Regions from separate parts of the Enterobacter sp. PL_is511 genome, predicted to be linked through region 2. Evidence: predicted binding sites of a transcription regulator. Region 2 holds the regulator's gene; each other region holds the start of a gene.
The links. Region 2 encodes CRP, which controls carbon source genes, mostly activating them, when cyclic AMP is high. Its sites were predicted from a motif close to ATGTGANNNNNNTCACAT; they were not measured.
Positions count from the first base shown of each region.

Region 1 (4,280 bases), on a different contig from region 2:
GCGCGTCGCTGTCCCACCCCAGGCGCACCTTAACCGTCACCGGCAAATGCGAAGGCACGGCCTCACGCATGGCTTTCGCGCCGCGATAAATCAGCTCAGGATCTTTCAGCAAGGTCGCCCCGCCGCCGCTGCCGTTGACCAGCTTCGACGGGCAGCCGCAGTTGAGATCCACCCCGTAAGAGCCCAGCTCAACCGCGCGGGCGGCGTTTTCCGCCAGCCATTCGGGATACTGGCCGAGCAGCTGAATACGCACCAGCGTGCCGGAAGAGGTCCGGCTCTGGTTGTGCAGCTCGGGGCACAGGCGGAAGAAGGATTTTACCGGCAACAACATATCGACCACGCGCAGAAACTCCGTCACGCAGAGATCGTAATCGTTCACCTCGGTCAGAAGCTCGCGCACGAGGGAGTCGAGCACGCCTTCCATTGGGGCCAGTAAAACACGCATAGCAGTACCTGTGAAAAAAGACGCGCTATAGTATCTGCTCTGTATGTGTGTGGAAAGCTCGGCGTTCCATTCCGGAATGTCTGGTATGCTCAAAATTCATGATGTGATCCATGGCACATTTTTAGGTTTAATTGTATGATGAATGCGTTTCAGCAAGGACTATCACCATGAGCAAATCATTGAACATTATCTGGCAATATCTGCGCGCATTCGTCCTGATTTACGCCTGCCTGTATGCCGGGATTTTCATCGCGTCGCTGCTGCCCATCACCATCCCCGGCAGCATTATCGGCATGCTGATCCTCTTCGTGTTGCTGGCGCTGCAAATCCTGCCCGCAAAGTGGGTCAACCCCGGCTGCTTCGTCCTTATTCGCTATATGGCGCTGCTTTTCGTGCCTATCGGCGTCGGGGTCATGCAGTATTTTGATTTGCTCAAAGCCCAGTTCGGCCCGATTGTGGTCTCCTGCGCGGTCAGTACGCTGGTGGTTTTCCTGGTGGTGAGCTGGAGTTCACATCTGGTGCATGGCGAACGTAACGTGATTGGGGAGAAAACAAAAAAATGATGGACAATATCTGGTGGTCCCTGCCGCTCACCCTTGCAGTCTTTTTCGCCGCACGTAAGCTTGCCGCGCGTTTCAAAATGCCGTTGCTGAACCCGCTGCTGGTGGCGATGGTGGTGATTATTCCGTTCCTGCTGCTCACCGGCATTCCTTACGAACGCTACTTTGCCGGCAGCAAAATCTTAAACGACCTGCTGCAGCCCGCCGTCGTGGCGCTCGCCTTTCCTTTATATGAGCAACTGCACCAGATCCGCGCCCGCTGGAAATCCATCATTACCATCTGTTTTGTCGGGAGCCTGGTGGCGATGATCACCGGTACGTCGGTGGCGCTGATGATGGGTGCCTCGCCGCAGATTGCCGCCTCTATTCTGCCAAAATCGGTGACCACGCCTATCGCGATGGCGGTTGGGGGCAGCCTCGGCGGTATTCCGGCCATCAGCGCGATGTGCGTCATTTTCGTCGGTATTCTAGGCGCGGTGTTTGGCCACACCCTGCTGAACGCGATGCGTATTCATACTAAAGCGGCACGGGGGCTGTCGATGGGCACCGCCTCCCACGCGCTGGGCACGGCCCGCTGCGCGGAGCTGGATTATCAGGAAGGGGCGTTTAGCTCCCTGGCGCTGGTGATCTGCGGGATTATTACCTCCCTGCTGGCCCCATTCATTTTCCCGCTGATTCTGGCGGTGATGGGCTAAAATTTGCGATGCGTCGCGCAAATTTCATTTTGATTTCATAAGTTGCATACATAATGAGAAGCGGATCACATATAAAGCCCTGACGGCTCCGTAAACTACCGATCCATTAACCTTTATGAGGCAAACGCCATGCACCCACGTTTTCAAGCTGCTTTCGCCCAGCTTGCAGAGAATTTGCAGTCAGCCCTTGCTCCCGTTCTGGCAGATGCACACTTCCCCGCCCTGCTGACCGCGGAGCAGGTCACGATGCTGAAACAGGCAACGGGACTGGATGAAGACGCGCTGGCTTTCGCACTGCTTCCTCTGGCTGCTGCCTGCGCGCGGGCCGATCTCTCCCACTTCAACGTCGGGGCCATTGCGCGGGGCGTCAGCGGCACCTGGTACTTCGGCGGCAACATGGAGTTCCTGGGCGCAACCATGCAGCAGACCGTTCACGCCGAGCAGAGCGCCATCAGCCACGCCTGGCTGCGCGGTGAAAAAGCCCTGAGCGCCATTACCGTTAACTACACCCCCTGCGGCCACTGCCGTCAGTTCATGAACGAGCTGAACAGCGGGCTGCAGCTGCGCATCAACCTGCCAGGCCGCGCGCCGCACACGCTGGGGGATTATCTGCCTGACGCGTTTGGCCCGAAAGATCTGGAGATCAAAACCCTGCTGATGGACGAGCAGAACCACGGTTTCGCCCTGTCCGGCGATAACCTGAGCCAGGCGGCGATTACCGCCGCCAACAAGAGCCACACGCCGTACAGCAAGTCTCCGAGCGGCGTGGCGCTGCAGTGCCGCGATGGCCGAATCTTCACCGGCAGCTATGCGGAAAACGCCGCGTTTAACCCGACGCTGCCGCCGCTGCAGGGCGCACTTAACCTGCTGAGCCTGAACGGCTATGACTATCCGGACATTCAGCGCGCCATTCTGGCCGAGATTGCCGATGCGCCGCTGATCCAGTGGGATGCCACTGCCGCAACGCTTAAAGCGCTGGGCTGTACGACAATTGACCGCGTACTGCTGGCGTAATCCTTCCGGCGGGCAGAAATGCCCGCCAGTTTGCTGAAAAACCCCTCAGTTGAGTCGCTGTTTCTTGCGCTAACCAGGCGGGTAAAGTAGCCTGAGTTAAATTTCATCCACGCACGAGCCATCTGCATGTTAAAGCGCGTTTTTTACAGCCTGTCTGTCCTGGTCGGCATACTGCTGTTGATCGTGCTCGGTCTCGACCGCTGGATGAGCTGGAAAACCGCCCCCTACATCTTTGACGACCTGCAGGACCTGCCCTATCGTCAGGTTGGCGTGGTGCTCGGCACCGCCAAGTATTACCGCACCGGCGTCATTAACCAGTATTACCGTTACCGCATTCAGGGCGCGCTGAATGCCTACAACAGCGGCAAGGTGAACTACCTGCTGCTGAGCGGGGATAACGCCCTGCAAAGCTACAATGAACCGGTGACGATGCGTAAGGACCTGATTGCCGCGGGCGTGGATCCTGCCGATATCGTGCTCGACTACGCCGGGTTCCGCACCCTGGACTCCATCGTGCGCACGCGCAAAGTCTTCGACACCAACGACTTCATCATCATCACCCAGCGCTTCCACTGCGAACGCGCGCTGTTTATCGCCCTGCATATGGGCATTCAGGCACAGTGCTACGCGGTGCCGTCGCCAAAAGATATGCTGAGCGTGCGCGTCCGCGAGTTCGGTGCCCGCTTTGGTGCCCTGGCCGATCTGTATATCTTCAAACGCGAACCGCGCTTTTTAGGCCCGCTGGTGCCGATTCCAGCGATGCATGAAGTGCCGGAAGACGCGCAGGGTTACCCGGCCGTCACGCCCGAGCAGCTGCTCGATATGCAGAAAAAAGAGAAATAACAGCACCGCCTTTATAATTTCTTTACGCCGGGCCTGACGCTTTTTATCTCCCCTTTACGTCGGCTCTTTTAAGCTGAGTTCACTGCCGCTACGGCTTCATTGAAGAATGACTATGAACTCGATAATGAATGCGTTTTTCCTCAAAAGTCTCCGTCCGTATTTTAACCTTCCCGGTTTATCACTTCCTGGCGCACTCAATTCCAGTCTCTGGCTTGATGAAAAAATTGACGCCCTGCAGCACAACATTTCAGTGGAAGTAGCCGATTACCTGGAACGTTACCCGCAGACGAAACATGTAGACGTTTACCTGAACGATATCAACGGCACGATGCGTGGCAAGCGTCTGTCGGTGGAGAGCATGCTGAGTCTGGAAAAAGGCTGTTACTTTCCCCTTTCGGTCTACTCGATGGATCAGAAAGGAAAAATCGCCGCCCCGCTTTATGATGAACCGGACCGGCTGTGCGTTCCGGTCGCCGGCTCTTTGCGTCCCTGTCCGCAGGATCCACAGCACAACGCGCAGATCCTGCTGACGATGAAAGACAGCGACGATAGCCCCTGCCCGCTTGAGCCGCGCGTGATACTGCAGAACGTGCTGGCCCGCTTCCACCGGCACGGCCTTTTCCCGGTGATTGCCCCGGAAATCGAGTTCTATCTGACGGGACATGACGATCGGGATCCGCAAAATCAGGGCTGTTTTCATATGGATACCTCGTCGGCGCATGC
Region 1 covers NZ_JBVPGP010000011.1:3,080-7,359, forward strand. Annotated here, with positions in the region: gene dusC (tRNA dihydrouridine(16) synthase DusC) at 1-445, opposite strand, end outside; gene AC0TN7_RS00615 (CidA/LrgA family protein) at 613-1,008, shown strand; gene AC0TN7_RS00620 (CidB/LrgB family autolysis modulator) at 1,005-1,700, shown strand; gene cdd (cytidine deaminase) at 1,830-2,714, shown strand; gene sanA (outer membrane permeability protein SanA) at 2,841-3,557, shown strand; gene AC0TN7_RS00635 (glutamine synthetase family protein) at 3,682-4,280, shown strand, end outside.
Region 1: cdd (cytidine deaminase) is a predicted target of CRP. The motif match lies at 1,754-1,771, and genes of this name have one in related genera.

Region 2 (4,280 bases):
TTAATTGAGGCGGCAAAAGCGCGCGGCTGGCTCGGCGTGGTGATGCATTTTCGCGGCTGCAGCGGCGAACCGAATCGTCAGAAACGCATTTATCACTCGGGTGAAACCGAAGACGGAACGTGGTTTTTACACTGGCTGCGGGACAACTTTGGCACCGTGCCGACCGCCGCGGTGGGCTACTCGCTGGGCGGCAATATGCTGGCCTGCCTGCTGGCCAAAGAGGGTGAAACCGTCCCGCTGGATGCCGCCGTCATTGTCTCCGCACCGTTTATGCTGGAGCAGTGCAGCTACCACATGGATAAAGGCTTTTCCCGCGTCTATCAGCGCTACCTGCTCAACCTGCTGAAGGCCAACGCGGCGCGTAAGCTGAAAGCCTATCCGGATACCCTGCCGGTCAGCCTGCGTCAGCTGAAAAAGGTGCGCCGTATTCGCGAGTTCGACGACCTGATCACCGCGAAAATCCACGGCTTCGCCGATGCGATTGACTATTATCGTCAGTGCAGCGCCATGCCGCTGCTCAGCAAGATCACGCAGCCGACGCTGATCATTCATGCCAAAGATGACCCGTTTATGGATCATCACTCGATCCCCGCTCAGGAATTCCTGCCCGACAACGTTCACTATCAGTTGACCGAGCACGGCGGCCACGTCGGGTTTATCGGCGGTACGCTGCGCCGCCCGAAAATGTGGCTTGAGACGCGTATTCCTGACTGGCTAACCCCTTATCTGGACGGTGCAAAATGATTATTCCCTGGCAGGATCTGGCTCCCGAAACGCTCGATAATCTGATTGAAAGCTTTGTATTACGCGAAGGCACCGATTATGGTGAACAGGAACGCTCGCTTGAGCAAAAGGTCAACGATGTAAAGCGCCAGCTGAAAAGCGGCGACGTGGTGCTGGTGTGGTCAGAACTGCATGAGACGGTCAATATCATGCCCCGCAACGCGTTTCACGGCTGATCTTCCACCCTTTTCAGTCAGGGAGTTGCTATGTCTGCCAGACATCCGGTTATTGCCGTTACGGGGTCGAGTGGTGCGGGAACCACCACCACCAGCCTCGCCTTTCGCAAGATTTTCGCCCAGCTGAATCTTCGTGCGGCGGAGGTCGAAGGCGACAGCTTTCACCGCTACACGCGTCCGGAGATGGATATGGCCATCCGTAAAGCGCGCGATCTGGGTAAACACATCAGCTATTTCGGCCCGGAAGCCAATGACTTCGGCCTGCTGGAACAAACCTTTATAGAGTACGGTCAGAGCGGCAAAGGGCAGTCCCGCAAGTATCTGCATACCTATGATGAAGCCGTTCCCTGGAATCAGGTGCCGGGGACGTTCACCCCGTGGCAACCGCTGCCGGAACCCACCGACGTGCTGTTTTACGAAGGATTGCACGGTGGCGTGGTCACTCCTCAACACGACGTGGCGCGCCACGTGGACCTGCTGGTCGGCGTGGTCCCTATCGTTAACCTGGAGTGGATCCAGAAGCTGACGCGCGACATGAGCGAGCGCGGCCATTCACGAGAGGCGGTGATGGACTCGGTGGTGCGCTCCATGGAAGATTACATCAACTTCCTGACACCGCAGTTCTCCCGCACCCATATCAACTTCCAGCGGGTGCCGACGGTGGACACCTCCAACCCGTTTGCCGCCAAAAGTATCCCGTCCCTTGATGAGAGCTTTGTGGTGATCCATTTCCGCAATCTCGAAGGCATTGATTACCCCTGGCTACTGGCCATGCTGCAGGGCTCGTTTATTTCGCACATGAATACGTTAGTCGTGCCGGGCGGAAAAATGGGGCTGGCGATGGAGCTCATCATGACGCCGCTGGTGGAGCGACTGATGGAAGGGAAGCAGATCGCGTGAACATGTTCCCTCTCCCTGTGGGAGAGGGTTAGGGTGAGGGCATCAACACGCACGATGCCCCAATAATTAAGCCTCGATCACTTCATACGAATGCGTGATTTTTACCGCTTTCTCCAGCATTAACGCCACAGAGCAGTACTTCTCCGCAGACAGATCCACCGCACGCGAGACCGCTGCGTCCTTCAACTCTTTACCGGTGACCACAAAGTGCAGATTAATATGGGTGAACAGGCGTGGCGCCTCTTCGCGACGTTCTGACGTGAGTTTAACCTCACAATCCGTCACGTCATGACGACCTTTTTGCAGAATCGACACCACGTCAATGGCGCTGCATCCCCCTGCCGCCATCAGCACCATTTCCATTGGGCTTGGCGCTTTATCGCCGGAGTTACCGTCCATCAAAATCTGGTGTCCTGACGCGGACTCGCCCAGGAACGTTAAACCTTCAACCCATTTCACGCGCGCTTGCATATTCTTAAACTCCAACGTTGCATTTTTGGTGACAGATTACGCGTGCGTTACATTTCTCGCAATGGAAGGCGACCTGCATCATGCTGAAGCGAGACACCAGGAGACACGCGGCGAAAGCTATGCTAAAACACTCTGGATGCTACAGTAATACATTGACGTTACACATGTATGCAGAGGACATCAAACTTTACTGGCTGCGAAACGTTACGGTAGCCGACTTCCCAGGGTATGGGTAAGAATTCGATTGCAACCCCAGAGTCCGGATGCATCTGATGACTCTGGTGACAGCTTATAACAGAGGATAACAGCGCATGGTGCTTGGCAAACCGCAAACAGACCCGACTCTCGAATGGTTCTTGTCTCATTGCCACATTCATAAGTACCCATCAAAGAGCACGCTGATTCACCAGGGTGAAAAAGCGGAAACGTTGTATTACATCGTTAAAGGCTCGGTGGCAGTGCTGATCAAAGATGAAGAAGGGAAAGAGATGATCCTTTCTTATCTGAACCAGGGCGATTTCATCGGTGAACTGGGCCTGTTTGAAGAGGGCCAGGAACGTAGCGCCTGGGTTCGTGCAAAGACAGCATGTGAAGTGGCTGAAATTTCTTACAAGAAGTTCCGTCAGCTGATTCAGGTTAACCCTGACATCCTGATGCGTCTTTCTTCCCAGATGGCGCGCCGTCTGCAGGTCACCTCAGAGAAAGTGGGCAACCTCGCCTTCCTGGACGTGACAGGCCGTATCGCACAGACCCTACTGAACCTGGCGAAACAGCCAGACGCTATGACCCACCCGGACGGCATGCAAATTAAAATTACCCGTCAGGAAATTGGTCAGATCGTCGGTTGCTCCCGTGAAACAGTGGGCCGTATCCTGAAAATGCTGGAAGATCAAAACCTGATCTCTGCCCACGGTAAAACCATCGTGGTTTACGGAACGCGTTAATTCCGCTTAAACGGCGTGCCATCGCAAGGTGTCACGCCGTTTTTGTCTCTACTCCCCATGTGGCGCAGGCTGATCTATCACCCGGAAGTTAACTACGCACTGCGACAAACGCTGGTGTTGTGTCTTCCTGTGGCCATAGGCCTGATCCTCGGACATCTTCAGCAAGGTCTGCTGTTTTCCCTCGTGCCTGCCTGCTGCAACATCGCCGGTCTGGACACGCCGCATAAGCGCTTTTTCAAACGCCTGATTATCGGCGGCTGCCTGTTTGCGGGCTGTAGCCTCGCCGTACAGCTTTTACTGGCTCGTGATATTCCGCTGCCGCTGATCCTGACCGTGCTGGCGATGACCCTCGGCGTCACGGCGGAAATCAGTTCTCTGCACGCCCGCCTGCTTCCCGCGTCGCTGATTGCGGCCATTTTCACGCTGAGCCTCGCCGGGAATATGCCGGTGTGGGAGCCGCTGCTGATCTACGCCCTGGGGACATTATGGTACGGCCTGTTTAACTGGTTCTGGTTCTGGCTGTGGCGGGAGCAGCCGCTGCGTGAATCCCTGAGCCTGCTCTATGTGCAGCTTGCGGATTACTGCGAAGCCAAATACACCCTGCTGACCCAGCATACCGATCCGGAAAAATCCTTACCGCCCCTGCTGACGCGCCAGCAGAAGGTGGTGGATCTGATAAGCCAGTGCTATCAGCAGCTGCATATGCTCGCCGCCAACAAGAACCACGAATACAAACGGCTGCTGCGCACCTTCCAGGTAGGCCTGGATCTGCAGGAGCATATCTCCGTAAGCCTGCACCATCCGCAGGAGGTGCAAAAGCTGGTCGAGCGCAGCCACGCCGAAGCGGTGATCCGCTGGAACGCGCAGACCGTCTCGGCACGTCTGCGGGTGCTGGCAGACGATATTCTTTACCACCGCTACCCCACACGCTTTAACATGGAAAAACAGCTGGGCGCGCTGGAGAAAATCGCCCGTCAGCATCCGGATAACCCGGTCGGCCAGTTTG
Region 2 covers NZ_JBVPGP010000014.1:148,401-152,680, reverse strand. Annotated here, with positions in the region: gene AC0TN7_RS02665 (hydrolase) at 1-744, shown strand, start outside; gene AC0TN7_RS02660 (YheU family protein) at 741-959, shown strand; gene AC0TN7_RS02655 (phosphoribulokinase) at 990-1,859, shown strand; gene AC0TN7_RS02650 (OsmC family protein) at 1,926-2,330, opposite strand; gene crp (cAMP-activated global transcriptional regulator CRP) at 2,642-3,274, shown strand; gene AC0TN7_RS02640 (YccS/YhfK family putative transporter) at 3,332-4,280, shown strand, end outside.

Region 3 (4,280 bases), on a different contig from region 2:
ACCGGTTATATCCCTTCATATCATTCCCGTGTAATTTGCATAGCCAACTGGATAGACACCGTCATGCTCTCAGACTTCGCTTTGCCGGTCCAGGCAATATCGAATGCGGTACCGTGGTCCGCAGAGGTACGGATAAACGGCAAGCCGGCGGTGATATTCACCCCGTCATAAAAGCCGAGTAATTTTAGCGGAATATGCCCTTGATCGTGATACATCGCAACGACCATGTCATACATACCTTCGTGGCATTGCATAAATACCGTATCCGGTGGACACGGTCCGGTGACGTTTAACCCCTGCGCTTTCATCGCGTCGACAGCCGGGCCGACAATCTTGATCTCTTCATCGCCAAACAGGCCGTTTTCACCCGCATGCGGGTTAACGCCGGCAACCGCAATGCGCGGTTGTTGAAAGCCGACGCGTTTCAGGAATCTATCCGCAATCCCAATCACGGTTTTTACCCGATCCTGATTGAGCGTATCAAGGAATTTGCGCAACGCAATGTGGGTCGTGATGTGAATCACCTTCAGTTTGTCCGTATACAGCACCATGGCGTAATCTTTGCTGTCGGTCAGATGCGCCAGCAGCTCGGTATGACCCGGATAGAGATGCCCGGCCAGGTGCAGCGCCTCTTTATTCAGGGGAGCCGTTGCAATCGCCTTCACCTCACCCGCCATCGCCAGTTCGGTAGCACGCTTCACGCAGCGATAAGCCAGATCCCCGGCCTCAGCCTGAACGATACCCGGCTTCAGTGCATCAGGATCGGCCAGCGGTTCATCAAGCACGTTAATCACGCCAGCGGCAAAGCGCGCGCCGCTGACCGCGTCGATAGTGCGGATATCCGCCTGCCCGGTGATTCCTTTCTCAAGCACCCGCTGCAGCGTTCTGGCGCAGCCCACAACCACCACAGGTGCCCCTGACAACTCACCCTCGGTGAGGGATTTGATGATGATTTCCGGGCCAATGCCAGCCGGGTCACCCATGGTTACAGCAATAATTTTAGTCACTCAGTCTCTCCTCGATAAAATGCAACACCTCAAGCAGCGTCTCTTCGTTTCCGAAGCCCCCTGCTTTGGTCATTACCGGCTGCTGCCAGCCACAACCCAGAAATTTTCCGGCTGGCACGCACTGTGCGACGCACCCGGTAATCTCAAACCCCCGAGCATCCAGTGCCCTCGCGACAGCCATCGCCACGTCGCCACCGGAGACGTACAGCGCGTCAGGCGTCTGCGCCGCCAGCACCTGTCGGGTCAGTTCGCCTAAAAACGTACAAATTTTTTCGCCCAGGCCTGCGCGGGTGACGCGATACTGCTGGCAGAGTTGCTCGACCTGATGCCGGGCCTCGTGGCCCGCACAGGTATGCACAATGCAGTGATGGCCAGACTGAAGTACCTGCGCAATCTGTTCGAGATACCCGGACGTGTCTCCGCGCAGCGCGTCATTCACATCAATGAGTACCGACGAGACGTCCGCCTGGCTTACCGCCAGTGCAATCTGTCGTTGCGCGATCTCACTCATCGAGCCGACGACGGCCAGCAGTTGTTTACGCCGAACCGGGGCCAGATGACGGGCCAGCGCATCGCATAGTCCGGCAGAGCCCACCAGCAGCGGCCTCTGTGAGCAGGCCAACGCGGCATCGATAATGGCGTCCATCTCCTCATCGGTGTGCGCATCCACGATGAGCCATTCCGTTCCTCGGGCAAGTTCGGCAGTGAGCGTTTTCACGGTCACGCTTTTAGCGCTCACCCCGGTAAACAGGTCAGCAATAGCGGCAGACGGGACAGGCGTTTTGGGATCGCTGGCAAATTCGGTTTCATTCACCGGAACGCCGTTTACCAGACACCTGCCGTACCGCGTGATCCGCCCTGCTGACGGGTATGCCGGCGCCACGATCACCTGCCGCCTGCCGCTTAATGCCTTAAGAACCTGAGATTCGGCTCCTGCATTGCCACGCAACGTGGAATCCATCTTTTTAATGAGCCAGCGGGCATCCGCGATTTCAGCCCCGAGTGCGGCCACCCTTTCGGCCGCCTCCGATGCCTTCAGCGCCCGGGAATCGGTGTTAACGATCAGCACATCGCTCGCCTGGGTAAACGGTGTATGAAACGCCACGCTGACTTTTTTGCCACACAGCGCCAGGCTGACACCGGCATCATTTGCGCCGGTAAAGTCATCGGCGACGACCACGACCTCTCTGTTCACATTGCTCACTTTCATCCCCACTTCGGGTTAGCCTTTCCCGTTAATGATTATATTCAATCATGATTGATTATATGTGAGCAAGATCAAGTTAATCAGTTTGCGAATAAATTATAAATTTAGCCACACGATGACCATGAAGCGTCTTGCTTGAGCGAAATCAATCATGGATACAGAGACAGGAGAAAAGCGTGGTTACGATCAACAGCACCCTGATTAGCGGGGCGAATGCCATCGCCGCCATCAGGCCATTACTTACTGATAAAACGCAGATCCTGCTGGTGACGGACGGCAATATTGCGCGTCTGGAGGCAGCAAAGCAGATCCGCGCGATCCTCGAAGAGGACCAGCGCGGCGTCACGATTATCGACAATGTCCCGCCTGAACCCACCCATCACGACGTTAACCAACTGCTCTCGACGTTAAAGGGAACGTTTGGGCTGGTCGTCGGGCTCGGCGGCGGTAGCGTACTGGATGTAGCCAAATTGCTTTCAGTACTTTGTCACCCGCTTTCTCCGGGGCTGGACAACCTGCTCGCGGGCATAAAACCGGTGGCACGCATCGCGTCACTGCTGATCCCGGCCACTGCAGGAACCGGATCGGAAGCGACGCCGAATGCCATTCTGGCCATACCGGAGCAAAGCACGAAAGTGGGCATCATCTCCCCCGTCCTGCTGCCCGATTACGTCGCCCTGCTGCCGGAGCTGACGACCAGCATGCCCGCACACATTGCCTCATCCACCGGGATTGATGCCCTGTGCCATCTGATTGAGTGTTTCACCTCAACGGTCGCTAATCCGGTTAGCGATAACGCCGCGCTGATGGGCCTGTCTAAGCTGCTCAACAACATTGAAACGGCCTGCGCCGAACCGGGCAATCTGCTGGCGAAGCTGGAGATGCTGTGGGCGTCTTACTACGGCGGGGTCGCCATTGCACATGCTGGCACGCACCTGGTTCACGCCCTGTCCTACCCGCTCGGCGGCAAATATCACCTGCCTCACGGGGTGGCCAACGCGATTCTGCTGGCGCCCTGCATGCGCGTGGTTCGTCCCCACTGCGTGACGAAATTTGCGCAAGTCTGGGATTTGGTGCCCGGCGCGGATACGTCGCTGTCAGACGAAGAAAAATCCCACGCGCTGGTGGAGTACTTTGCCGCGCTGGTCCGCAGACTCAGCATGCCGGATAACCTGGAGACACTGGGCGTACCCCGTGAAGATATCGCCTCCCTCAGTGATGCGGCCCTTAACGTTAAGCGGCTCATGAACAATGCACCCTGTCAGGTTAATCACGACGAGGTGCAGGCGATTTACCGGACACTGTTTCCCCAACATTAATAGCCAAGGAGTGTGTAATGCGTAACAACATCAGGGGCGTGCTAACGGCCGTTGTAACCCCCTTTGACACGGAAGGCGCGCTGAACCTGTCGGGCCTGAAACGACAGGTCGATCGTCAACTCAGTGCTGGCAACGGCATCTTCTGCGGCGGCACAAACGGCGAGTTCTTCGTGCTTAACGAAGAAGAAAAAATCGCCGTCACCCGCACCTGCGTGGAAACGGTGGCCGGCCGCGCACCGGTCGTGGCGCACATTGGGGAAATTTCGACCCGCGAAACCATCCGTCTGGGGAGACAGATCGCCTCGCTGGGTGTCGATGCCGTTTCCGTCATTACCCCTTACTTCGTTCCTCTGAAACAGTCTGAACTCGTCGCGCACTACACCGCTATCGCCGACGCGCTAGCCGTACCGGTATTTCTGTACAACATTCCAGCGCGTACCGGCAATACCATTGAACCCGCTACCGCACGCGCGCTGGCCGAACATCCCAACATCGTCGGTATTAAAGACAGTGCCGGGAGCTATGAAAGCCTGCGCGGATTCCTTAATGCGGTGAGGGACATGGACGGATTCGACGTGCTCAACGGCCCAGATTCGCTTATCCACCAGGGCTTCATCGACGGATGTTCGGCCTGCATCTCCGGGCTGGCAAACGTGGCGCCGACGGCCATCAACGCCATCTGGTCACGCTTTAACGCGGGTGACATTGAAGGTTCCCGCCTTGCGCAGGAGAGCGTCACCCGACTGC
Region 3 covers NZ_JBVPGP010000024.1:1,497,808-1,502,087, reverse strand. Annotated here, with positions in the region: gene AC0TN7_RS22765 (DeoR/GlpR family DNA-binding transcription regulator) at 1-19, opposite strand, end outside; gene AC0TN7_RS22760 (D-threonate 4-phosphate dehydrogenase) at 21-1,007, opposite strand; gene dtnK (D-threonate kinase) at 1,000-2,217, opposite strand; gene AC0TN7_RS22750 (iron-containing alcohol dehydrogenase) at 2,391-3,533, shown strand; gene AC0TN7_RS22745 (dihydrodipicolinate synthase family protein) at 3,551-4,280, shown strand, end outside.
Region 3: AC0TN7_RS22750 (iron-containing alcohol dehydrogenase) is a predicted target of CRP. The motif match lies at 2,274-2,291, and genes of this name have one in related genera.

Region 4 (4,280 bases), on a different contig from region 2:
AAAGCGGCTTCGATAACCAGCGGGTGCGCTGAGCAAACTGAGCAAATACCGAGAGCTTCTCCCGCTTTATGGCGGGTAATAATATCTTTCACGTTTCCTCCAGGTCAGGACTTCAGGCTTTCGTATTTAGAGCTTTCCTTCACAACCACAATCGTTAATAACTTTACACACCACCTCTTTCATGGCGCGTTTGGCGGGCACCATGTAATGACGCGGGTCACTGGTTTCGGGATGTGAAGCGAGATAGGTTTTCAGGGCATTCGAGAAGGCGATTTTGAGTTCTGTGGCAACGTTGACCTTGCAGATACCGAGGCGAATTGCCTGATGGATATCGGCCGTAGATAAACCGGAAGCGCCGTGCAGCACCAGCGGGATATCGACCTGATTGCGAATCTCTGCCAGACGTTCAAAATCAAGTTTCGGCGTGGCAGTGTAGAGGCCGTGCGCGGTACCGATGGCGACGGCCAATGAGTCGATACCCGTTAATTCAACAAACTCACGTGCCTGTAGTGGGTTGGTGTAAAGCGCATCTTTGCTGTCGACCACAAGGTCATCTTCCTGCCCGGCAAGACGGCCAAGTTCAGCCTCCACGCTCACATCGTAACGGTGGCAGTAGTCTGTCACTTTCTTCACCAGCGCGACATTTTCAGCGAATGGATGATGAGATCCGTCGATCATCGCCGAGCGGATCCCGCTTTGGACTTTCTGCGCGATATCGTCGAAATCTTCGTGATGATCGAGGTGGATCGCCAGTGGCTGGTTGTACGTTTTGGCCAGATCGCTGGCGATGGCGACCACGTTACCGGTTCCTGCATAGCTGAATGTGCCGGGCGTACCCGCCACGATCAGCGGAGATCGCATCTCATAGGCCGTTTCAACGACCACCTGCAGCGTTTCGAGATTATGAATATTGAATGCCGGTACGGCGTAACCTTCGCGCTGTGCTTTTAGCAGCATCGCCTTCGACGAGATGATGAACATCTTTCCTCCGAAACCTTTCGTTTTATTTATGCGAAAGACAATATAGGGTTTCGGAATGTTATTTTGTGATTGATATCTTAAAAATGAAAGAATCGAAATGAAAGGTAAGGATGCGAAAGAAATGAAAGCAAAAAAAAAGCATGGCCGAAGCCATGCTAAGCGAGGTTCACAGCAAACTCACGTCACCGGTGCCGGGTTAAACACCGCCAGCTGATTATGCAATCCCCACTGATCCGAAAAGGTTTTCTTCCGTCCGCTGGCGACATCCAGAATGAAGTGGAACAGTTTCCAGCCCACGTCCTCAATACTCTCTTCCCCGGTGGCGATAGTGCCCGCGTTGATATCCATTAAGTCATACCAGCGGTTTGCCAGCTCGGTGCGGGTCGCCATCTTAATCACCGGCACCGCCATCAGGCCGTACGGCGTGCCGCGCCCGGTGGTAAAGACCTGTACCGTAATGCCGGATGCCACCTGCTGCGTGCCGCAGACAAAATCGCTGGCCGGCGTTGCCGCGTAAATCAGGCCGCGTTTCGTCGGGCGCTGGCCCGGAGAGAGCACTTCTGCAATGGCGCTCTGACCGGATTTGGCAATGGAGCCAAGGGCTTTTTCCACCACGTTCGCCAGGCCGCCTTTTTTGTTCCCCGGAGACGGGTTGGCGCTGCGGTCGGTTTTGCCCATATCGAGATAGCTATCGTACCAGGCCATCTCCTCAAGCAGGCGCTTGCCGACCTCTTCATTAACGGCGCGTGGCGTAAGCAGATGGATGGCGTCACGCACTTCGGTCACCTCGGAGAACATCACCGTGGCGCCGCAGCGAACAAGCAGATCGGACGCATAGCCTACCGCCGGGTTGGCCGTCACGCCGGAGAAGGCATCGCTGCCGCCGCATTGGGTGCCCACGACCAGTTCCGAGGCCGGACACGTTTCGCGCTGGCGGCGGTTGAGTTTGTCCAGATGTCGCTCTGCCACCTGCAGAATGTCATCGACCATTGAGCGGAAACCAACGTGGCGTTCGTCCTGCAGGCGCACGATACTGTCCTCGTCTACCGGGATGGCTTTGACATCCTCAGTACCCTGCAGCAGGCGTTCTGGCTGCAATTTTTCACAGCCGAGGCCGATGACCATCACCTCGCCGCCAAAGTTCGGGTTGAGGGCGATATTGTGGATGGTCCGGATAGGCACCACGGCAGCGGGCGCGTTAATCGCCACGCCGCAGCCGTAGAGGTGGTTCAGGCCCACCACGCCGTCGACGTTCGGGTATTTTGGCAGCAGATCGCGTTCGATGATTTTCACCACGTAATCCACTACGCCCGCCACGCAGTGCACGCTGGTGGTAATACCGAGCAGATTTTTGGTGCCGACGCTGCCGTCCGCATTGCGGTAGCCTTCGAAGGTATAGCCCTCCAGCGGAGGAAGCGGTTCCGGCACGCGGGTTGCCAGCGGAAGCGTGTTCAGCGGCGGCGCTTCTGGAAGTGCCACCAGCGACTCCTCAACCCAGCTACCCTGTGGTATAGCGCGAACGGCATAGCCGATGACTTCACCGTAACGTACGATTTCGCTATTAGCAGGGATATCCACCAGGGCGACTTTATGTCCCTGTGGAATATGCTCAATCAGTTCCAGCCCGTCCGGGAATCGAGTGCCCGCTTTTAAGCCATTGTCGTTGACAATAATCGCCACATTATCGATGTCGTGTACTTTGATATAAAACGCCGTCGGCGATGCCTGTCGAATTTCAATGTCGGCCATTGTTCACTATTCTCCAGCAAAGTGTCTGATAATAAATTCAGCCAATTTTCTAATGGTAGAAATAAATACGCGGCTTTCAGAAATAAAGCATGTCAGCATAGGGGATATTAAAATGTGATCTCGATCGCTCCCGAACCCGTAATCCTTGATTCTGTGCATTAGCGCCCAGTGCTTTGTGCATATGCAAAAATTTTTATCAAAATATGCCGTAATACCTGAGCATTAAAACAATGTGCGGTCGCGGATGGCGTCTTATACTGAATGACGATTTTATCACGCCAGAATACGTCAGAATAATAAATATCATGCTGGCACGGTGTCTGAATGAATAAATAAAATGACACTGGAAAAGGCTGCGGAATAAAAAGGTAAATACGATGAGTAACGATATCTTCCCGAATAAATTTAAAGCGGCCCTCGCGGCGCACCAGATTCAGATTGGCTGCTGGTCCGCGCTGGCAAACCCAATCAGCACCGAAGTGCTGGGCCTGGCCGGTTTCGACTGGCTGGTGCTGGACGGCGAACATGCGCCGAACGATATCAGCACGTTTATTCCGCAGCTGATGGCGCTGAAAGGCAGCCACAGCGCCCCGGTGGTGCGTGTACCCACCAACGAGCCGGTGATTATCAAGCGTCTGCTGGATATCGGCTTCTACAACTTTCTGATCCCGTTTGTGGAGACGGAAGAACAAGCGGCGCTGGCCGTTGCGTCAACGCGCTACCCCCCGGAAGGGATCCGCGGCGTCTCCGTTTCGCACCGCGCCAATATGTTTGGCACCGTGCCGGACTATTTCGCGCAGTCCAACAGCAACATCACCATTCTGGTTCAGATCGAGAGCCAGCAGGGCGTTGATAACGTCGACGCGATTGCCGCCACAAACGGCGTGGACGGTATCTTCGTCGGCCCAAGCGATCTGGCTGCCGCCTTTGGCCATCTGGGCAATGCCAGCCACCCTGACGTACAGCGCGCGATCCAGCACATCTTTGCCCGCGCCAAAGCACACGGCAAACCGTGCGGCATTCTGGCGCCGGTTGAGGCGGACGCCCGTCGCTATCTGGAGTGGGGAGCCACGTTTGTTGCCGTCGGCAGCGACCTCGGCGTATTCCGCTCGGCCACGCAGAAATTAGCGGACGCTTTTAAAAAATAACCATCATTGAGGATACAGATTATGACGCTGAAAGTGGGTTTTATTGGCCTGGGGATCATGGGTAAACCAATGAGTAAGAACCTCATCAAAGCGGGTTACTCGCTGGTGGTATCCGATCATAATCCACAGGCCGTGGCGGAAGTGATGGCGGCGGGCGCAGAAACGGCCACCACAGCCAAAGCGATTGCCGAGCAGTGCGACGTCATCATCACCATGCTGCCAAACTCACCGCATGTTAAAGAGGTCGCGCTGGGTGAAAACGGCATTATCGATGGCGCGAAGCCGGGCCTGGTGCTGATTGATATGAGCTCTATTGCGCCGCTCGCAAGTCGTGAAATCAGCGAGGCGTTAAAAGCGAAGGACGTCGATATGCTGGACGCGCCGGTCAGCGGCGGTGAGCCG
Region 4 covers NZ_JBVPGP010000023.1:138,331-142,610, forward strand. Annotated here, with positions in the region: gene gatZ (tagatose-bisphosphate aldolase subunit GatZ) at 1-92, opposite strand, end outside; gene AC0TN7_RS12870 (tagatose bisphosphate family class II aldolase) at 127-981, opposite strand; gene garD (galactarate dehydratase) at 1,159-2,730, opposite strand; gene garL (2-dehydro-3-deoxyglucarate aldolase) at 3,108-3,878, shown strand; gene garR (2-hydroxy-3-oxopropionate reductase) at 3,900-4,280, shown strand, end outside.
Region 4: garD (galactarate dehydratase) is a predicted target of CRP. The motif match lies at 2,843-2,860, and genes of this name have one in related genera.